Regions from separate parts of the Streptosporangium sp. CA-115845 genome, predicted to be linked through region 1. Evidence: riboswitches for the same ligand, from Rfam matches in the RefSeq annotation. Region 1 holds a riboswitch; the other holds the start of a gene.
The links. Region 1 has a riboswitch for glycine ahead of gcvP (aminomethyl-transferring glycine dehydrogenase). Riboswitches for the same ligand answer to the same signal wherever they lie in the genome.

Region 1 (3,393 bases):
GGTCAAGGCCGCCGCGGAACGCGAGGCGGGGCTGGTGGAACAGGCCGTCGCCCCGCTGCTGCGCCGTCGCGGTCCCGGCGCGATCGACCAGGCGGACGAGACGGCGAGGGAGATCTCCGGTCTCCTGCTGGAATTGCACGCCTCGTTGCTGCGTTCCGGAGTCCGTGGGGCACTGGGCCGGTGAGAGCCTGACCAGGCACTCGTACCCCCACGAGTGTTACGTTGAACAAACCGGTCGGAATCCAGCGAAGACGGAGCAGCCCGTGTTGCAGATGGAGGTCGTGGGCGTTCGAGTTGAAATGCCCTCCAACCAGCCGATCGTCCTGCTGAAAGAGACGCATGGGGAGCGTTACCTACCTATCTGGATCGGCATGACGGAAGCCACGGCGATCGCCATGGCCCAGGCCGAGGAACCACCACCCCGGCCACTTACCCATGACCTGTTCCGGGACGTGCTCGAAGGGCTCGGAGTCAGGTTGAACACTGTCAACATCGTCGCCTTACGTGACGGCATCTTCTTCGCGGATCTCGTGTTCTCCAACGGGGTCGAGGTGAGCGCGCGTCCTTCCGACTCGATCGCCTTGGCACTTCGCACCGGCGCACGTATCTTCGCGAGTGAGGACGTGGTACAGGAGGCAGGGGTGATCATCCCTGACGACCAGGAGGACGAGGTGGAGAAGTTCAGGGAGTTCCTTGACACGATCACGCCCGAGGACTTCGGCCGCGCGGGGTAGGAATTTCGGTGCATTTACGCTTCACGACGCGCCGGGTGGGGTCGTTGACTGGACTTGGCCCCAGTCCTACGGTGCAAGTGAAACCTGCGGTCGTGCGTAAACCCCCAGATCAGGCCGTGGGATGAGAGAAAGCCGGAGGTCCGCGTGGCGGTCAGCAGCGGCGAGGGTAGAAACGCCGACCAGGATGACCCGGAACGGCGCCAGTCGGCACGTCAGCGCGCGGGTGAAGAGGGTCTGCTGTTCGACGGGCAACCGGTGAAAGTGCCCGCCGACATCGGCTACAGGGGGCCGACGGCCTGCTCGGCGGCAGGAATCACCTACCGGCAACTCGACTACTGGGCACGTACCGGCCTGGTCGAGCCCACCGTGAGAGCCGCCCACGGCTCCGGCTCCCAGCGGCTGTACGGCTTCCGTGACATTCTGGTCCTCAAGGTTGTCAAGCGCCTTCTCGACACCGGTGTCTCCCTCCAGCAGATCCGCATCGCCGTGCAGCACCTACGGGAGCGTGGCGTCAACGACCTGGCCCAGATCACGCTGATGAGCGACGGGGTGAGCGTCTACGAGTGCACCTCGCCCGACGAGGTCATCGACCTGCTCCAGGGCGGCCAGGGAGTCTTCGGTATCGCGCTGGGACGGGTGTGGCAGGAGGTGGAGGGCTCTCTCGCGGATCTTCCCGGCGAACGCGCGGAGTCGGGCGGGGGCCCTTTAGGCGATCATCAGGCCGATGAGTTGGCCCGTCGTCGCAGAGCACGACGAACCGGGTAAACTCGGACTCGCCACTGACCCTGTGCGGGAGAGACCCCGACCGCGATCGGGGCGCCGAAGGAGCAACCTCCCCGGAATCTCTCAGGCACCCTGTACCGCACGGACGAGGCAACTCTGGAAAGCAGGCGCGCCCGCCAGGTGCGTCTCACCGACGGTGCAAACCTCCCGGCAAGGGCAGGTGAAGCTCTCAGGTAGCGACCACGTCGTGATGACAGTCGTGATGACAGAGGGGGAGAACCGGCATACGCCCGCGCCCAGCACCGGTCTCCACCCCGCCCGAGAGGCTTCTCATGACCGATCTGTCATCGCTCAGCGAACTCGCCCCTCCGCCGTTCGCGACCCGTCACATCGGGCCCGACGACGCCGACCAGACCCGCATGCTGGAGGCGGTCGGATTCGCCTCCGTCGCCGACCTGGTCGCGGTGGCCGTGCCCGAGGCGATCCGCTCCTTCGCCCGGCTGGGTCTGCCCCCGGCGGCAGGGGAGTCCGAGGCCCTCGCCGAGCTGCGGGTCCTCGCCGGACGCAACACCGTGCTCACCTCGATGATCGGCCTGGGCTACCACGACACGATCACCCCGGGTGTCATCCGCCGCAACCTCCTGGAGAACCCCGGCTGGTACACCGCGTACACGCCCTACCAGCCGGAGATCTCCCAGGGCCGGCTGGAGGCCCTGATCAACTTCCAGACCGTCGTCTCCGACCTGACCGCCCTCGACGTCGCAGGGGCCTCCCTGCTGGACGAGGCCACCGCCGCGGCCGAGGCGATGACCCTGGCCCGCCGCGCGGGCCGCACCTCGTCGAAGGTGTTCGTGGTCGACGCCGACGCGCTGCCGCAGACCAAGGCGGTGTTGCGCACCCGCGCCGAGCCGCTCGGCATCGAGCTGGTCGAGAGCGACTTCACCGGAGGGCTCCCCGACTGCTTCGGCGTGCTCGTGCAGTACCCCGGCGCCAGCGGCAGGATTCGCGACTTCCGCGCCATCGCCGACGCCGCCCACGCGCGCGGTGCCCAGGTGGTCGCCGCCGCCGACCTGCTCGCCCTCACCCTCCTGGCCGCGCCGGGCGAGCTCGGCGCCGACATCGCGGTCGGCTCCTCGCAGCGCTTCGGCGTCCCCCTCGGCTTCGGCGGTCCGCACGCCGCCTACATGGCGGTCCGTGACGGCCTCCAGCGCCAGCTGCCCGGCCGCCTGGTCGGCGTCTCCCAGGATGTCGAGGGACGTCCCGCCTACCGGCTCGCGCTGCAGACCCGCGAGCAGCACATCCGCCGCGAGAAGGCCACCAGCAACATCTGCACCGCGCAGGTGCTGCTCGCCGTGATCGCCGGCATGTACGCCGTCTACCATGGCCCCGAGGGGCTGCGCAGGATCGGCCGCCGCATCCACCGGCACGCCGTCGTGCTCGCCGAGGGGCTGCGCCAGGGCGGCGTCGAGGTGGTCCACGACACCTTCTTCGACACCGTGCTCGCCCGTGTGCCCGGGCATGCCGCCGGAGTCGTCGCCGCGGCCCGGGAGAACGGCGTCAACCTGCGCCTGGTCGACGCCGACCACGTGGGCGTCACCTGCGACGAGAGGACCGAGGTCCTCCATCTGGAGCAGGTCCTGGCCGCCTTCGAGGTCAGCGGCACCGTGCTGGCCGACCTGGACGCCGCCGCGCACGACGCGCTGCCCGGCGCGCTGGCGCGGGTCGGCGACTACCTCACCCACCCGGTCTTCCACCGCCACCGCTCCGAGACGGCCATGCTGCGCTACCTGCGCAGGCTCCAGGACAAGGACGTCGCGCTGGACCGGTCGATGATCCCGCTGGGCTCCTGCACCATGAAGCTCAACGCGACCACCGAGATGGAGCCGATCACCTGGCCGGAGTTCGCCGGGCTGCATCCGTACGCGCCGGAGGACCA
Region 2 (3,393 bases), 2.3 Mb from region 1:
AGCCCGACCGCGGCCAGCAGTTCCCTGGCGCGGGCCCGGCGGTCGAAGCCCACCCTGCGCGGCAGCACGGGGGCGAGCACGTTGTCCAGCAGGCTCAGCGCCGGGAGCAGGTGGAAGCGCTGGAAGACGAAGCCCACCGCGCGCCGGTGCCGGTCGAGACCCCGGCGCCCGAGATCGTCGACGTGCTTCCCTCCGACGTGGATCTCGCCCCCGTCGGGGAGATCCATCGCACCGACGAGATGGAGGAGCGTGGACTTGCCCGCTCCCGAGGGCCCGGTGAACGCGACCGCCTGACCTGCCTCGACCTCCAGGCCGACCTCGTCGAGCGCCCTGGTGGAGCCGTGGACACGGCTGACGCCTCGCAGGCTGACTTCAACGCTCATGACCGATACATTGTCACAATGTACGAGGGTCCGTGAAGTTCCTATCTTGTGACAATGTAGGAATCATGCCACTTAGCCATGCCGTGCTCACCCTGCTGGCCGACGGGCCCAGCCACGGCTACGAACTCAAGGCCCGGTTCGAGGCGGCGGTCGGCCCCCAGTGGGGCGGCCTCAACATCGGGCACCTGTACCAGATCCTGGACCGGCTGGTCAGGGACGGCCACGTGACCCGCAGCCACGTGACCCAGAGCGACCGCCCGGACAAGACGCTGTACCGGCTGACCGAGAGCGGCGCCGGTGAGCTGCGGGATTGGGCGGGCGCTCCCTGGGTCCGCTCGTCGGGGTTCCGGGACGAACTGTTCCTCAAGCTGCTCGCGGCCACCCGGCTGGGCACGGACGCACTCGGCTCGTTCGTGTCCGCTCAGCGCCAGGCCTACCTCTCGGACCTGGCGGCGCTGACACGCCTGCGCCGCGAACAGGACGACCCTCTGGTGTCCCTGCTCATCGACGCGGCCATCGCGCACACCAGAGCCGACCTGCAGATCGTCGACGGCGCCGAGGAGCGCCTGGCGGCGATGGCCACCGCCGGCGCGGACGTGCACGCCGTAAGGCCCGAGGGCGATGGTCTCCGGGCACTGGGCGAGGGGGCCTGATCCCGGCCGGCAGGCGCGAGGGGATTTCGCTCGGCCGGTGCGGGCGGTTAGGCTGGCCGACGACACCGATGAACCCCGCGCGGGAGAGTGTCCTGACATCCAGGCCAGGACCCCTGAAGGAGCAAGCCCTCCCCGCGAACCTCTCAAGGCAAAGGACCGTGCGGGTAGGTGCCTCTGGAAAGCAGGTCCCACGACCTCGCCGAAGGTGAAAGTCCGGTAAAACCCGGATGAAACTCTCAGGCACCAATGACAGAGGGGGAGGATGATCTCATCTGTCCCTTGTCTGAGGTGCGAACATGTCCCGACCTACGCCGCTGCGCGGCGTGCACGAGTCCCTCGGCGCGACGCTGACCGACTTCGCGGGCTGGCTGATGCCGCTCCGCTACGGCAGCGAGTCCGCCGAGCACAACGCGGTCCGCCAGGCGGCCGGCCTGTTCGACCTCTCCCACATGGGCGAGATCTTCGTGACCGGCCCGCAGGCCGCCGAGGCACTCGACTACGCGCTGGTCGGCCACCTCTCCGCGCTGGCGCCCGGCCGCGCCCGCTACACGATGATCGTCGACGCCGGGGGCCGCGTGCTGGACGACCTGATCGTCTACCGGCTGGCCCCCGAAGAGTTCATGGTCGTCGCCAACGCCTCCAACTACCCCCGGGTGGCCGCCGAGCTGACCGAGCGCGCCAGGGACTTCGACGCCGCGGTGCGGGACCGCTCCGAGGAGTACGCGCTGGTCGCCGTCCAGGGGCCGCGCTCGGTGGAGATCCTGAGCACTCTCACCGACGCCGACCTGGACGGGCTCGGGTACTACGCGGGCCTGCCCGCCGTGGTGGCCGGACACGAGGCCCTCATCGCCCGCACCGGATACACCGGTGAGGATGGCTTCGAGCTGTTCGTCGCGGCCTCGGCGGCGGAACCCCTCTGGACCGCCCTCACCGAGGCGGGCGCGCCGCACGGGCTGGTCCCCGCCGGCCTGTCCGCGCGCGACACCCTCCGCCTGGAGGCGGGCATGCCGCTCTACGGCAACGAACTCTCCGCGGACCTCACTCCGTTCGACGCCGGGCTCGGCCGTGTGGTGAGGTTTGACAAGCCGGGCGACTTCGTCGGCCGGGCCGCCCTCGAACCGCTCAGGGACGTCCCGCCGGCCCGTCGTCTGGTCGGCCTGGTCGCAAGCGGCCGCAGGGTGCCCCGGCACGGGTATCCGGTGGTGGTCGCCGATGACGGCACGGTCGCCGGGGAGGTCACCAGCGGGGCGCCCTCCCAGACACTGGGCAGGCCCATCGCCATGGCCTTCGTGGACAGCGGCCTGTCGTCGGGGCTGGCCGTCGACATCCGGGGCAGCCGCGAGCCGGTCGAAGTCGTCGAACTGCCTTTCTACAGGAGGAAAAAATGAGCAGCATTCCCGAGGACCTGCACTACACCAAGGAACACGAGTGGATCGGCGGCGTCGACGACGGCCTGACCCTCACCGTGGGCATCACCGCCTACGCCGCCGAGGCGCTGGGCGACGTGGTCTACGTGCAGGTACCCGAGGTCGGCGCGTCGGTCGCCACCGGTGACGCCGTCGGCGAGGTCGAGTCGACCAAGTCGGTGAGTGACATCTTCGCACCGGTCACCGGCGAGGTCGTGGAGGTCAACCAGGCGGTCGTGGACGACCCCTCGCTGGTCAACAGCGACTCCTACGGCGACGGCTGGCTGTTCCGGGTACGTCTTGAGGGCTCCGCCGACGACCTGCTGTCGCCGGAGGAGTACACCGCGCTCACCTCGGGTGAGTCATAAGTTCGACGCCTCGCGTCACGGTCACGCGCGTCCCCGGGCGCGCGTGACCGTCCACGCTGGAAGGATTCAGATGACGATCAGTGTCTTCGATCTCTTCAAGATCGGAATCGGCCCGTCCAGCTCGCACACCGGCGGCCCGATGGCCGCAGCCCACAGGTTCGCCCGGGGCCTGCACCGGGACGAGCTGCTGGAGAAGACCGCACGGGTGAGCGCCATCCTGTACGGCTCGCTCGGGCTGACCGGCAAGGGCCACGGCAGCGACAAGGCGGTGCTGCTCGGCCTGTCGGGCGAGAAACCCGAGCTGGTCGACGTCGACACGGTCGACGAGCGGCTGGCCGCCATGCGCGCCTCGGGCACCGTCCGCCTGTACGGCTCCCACGAGATCCCCTTCGTCGTCGGCGAGGACCTCGTCTTCGAACGCAGGATCTCGCTCCCCCACCACCCCAACGGCATGCGCTTCACCGCCCTGTCGGAGTCCGGCGAGACGCTGCGCGAGAAGGTCTACTACTCGGTGGGCGGCGGCTTCGTCGTCGACGAGAACGCCACCGGCGCCGACCGGATCAAACCCGACGACACGGTCCTG

Region 2: linked by a shared signal. The riboswitch ahead of gcvT (glycine cleavage system aminomethyltransferase GcvT) and the one ahead of gcvP (aminomethyl-transferring glycine dehydrogenase) in region 1 are both predicted to bind glycine.

What each region holds. Positions count from the first base shown of each region.
Region 1 is NZ_CP191988.1:4,271,856-4,275,248, forward strand. It holds gene ftsR (transcriptional regulator FtsR) at 1-184, shown strand, start outside; gene ACQP0P_RS21720 (bifunctional nuclease family protein) at 264-734, shown strand; gene ACQP0P_RS21725 (MerR family transcriptional regulator) at 879-1,499, shown strand; glycine riboswitch at 1,515-1,607, shown strand; gene gcvP (aminomethyl-transferring glycine dehydrogenase) at 1,790-3,393, shown strand, end outside.
Region 2 is NZ_CP191988.1:1,922,612-1,926,004, reverse strand. It holds gene ACQP0P_RS11110 (ABC transporter ATP-binding protein) at 1-383, opposite strand, end outside; gene ACQP0P_RS11105 (PadR family transcriptional regulator) at 449-1,036, shown strand; glycine riboswitch at 1,107-1,205, shown strand; glycine riboswitch at 1,208-1,292, shown strand; gene gcvT (glycine cleavage system aminomethyltransferase GcvT) at 1,333-2,424, shown strand; gene gcvH (glycine cleavage system protein GcvH) at 2,421-2,810, shown strand; gene ACQP0P_RS11090 (L-serine ammonia-lyase) at 2,881-3,393, shown strand, end outside.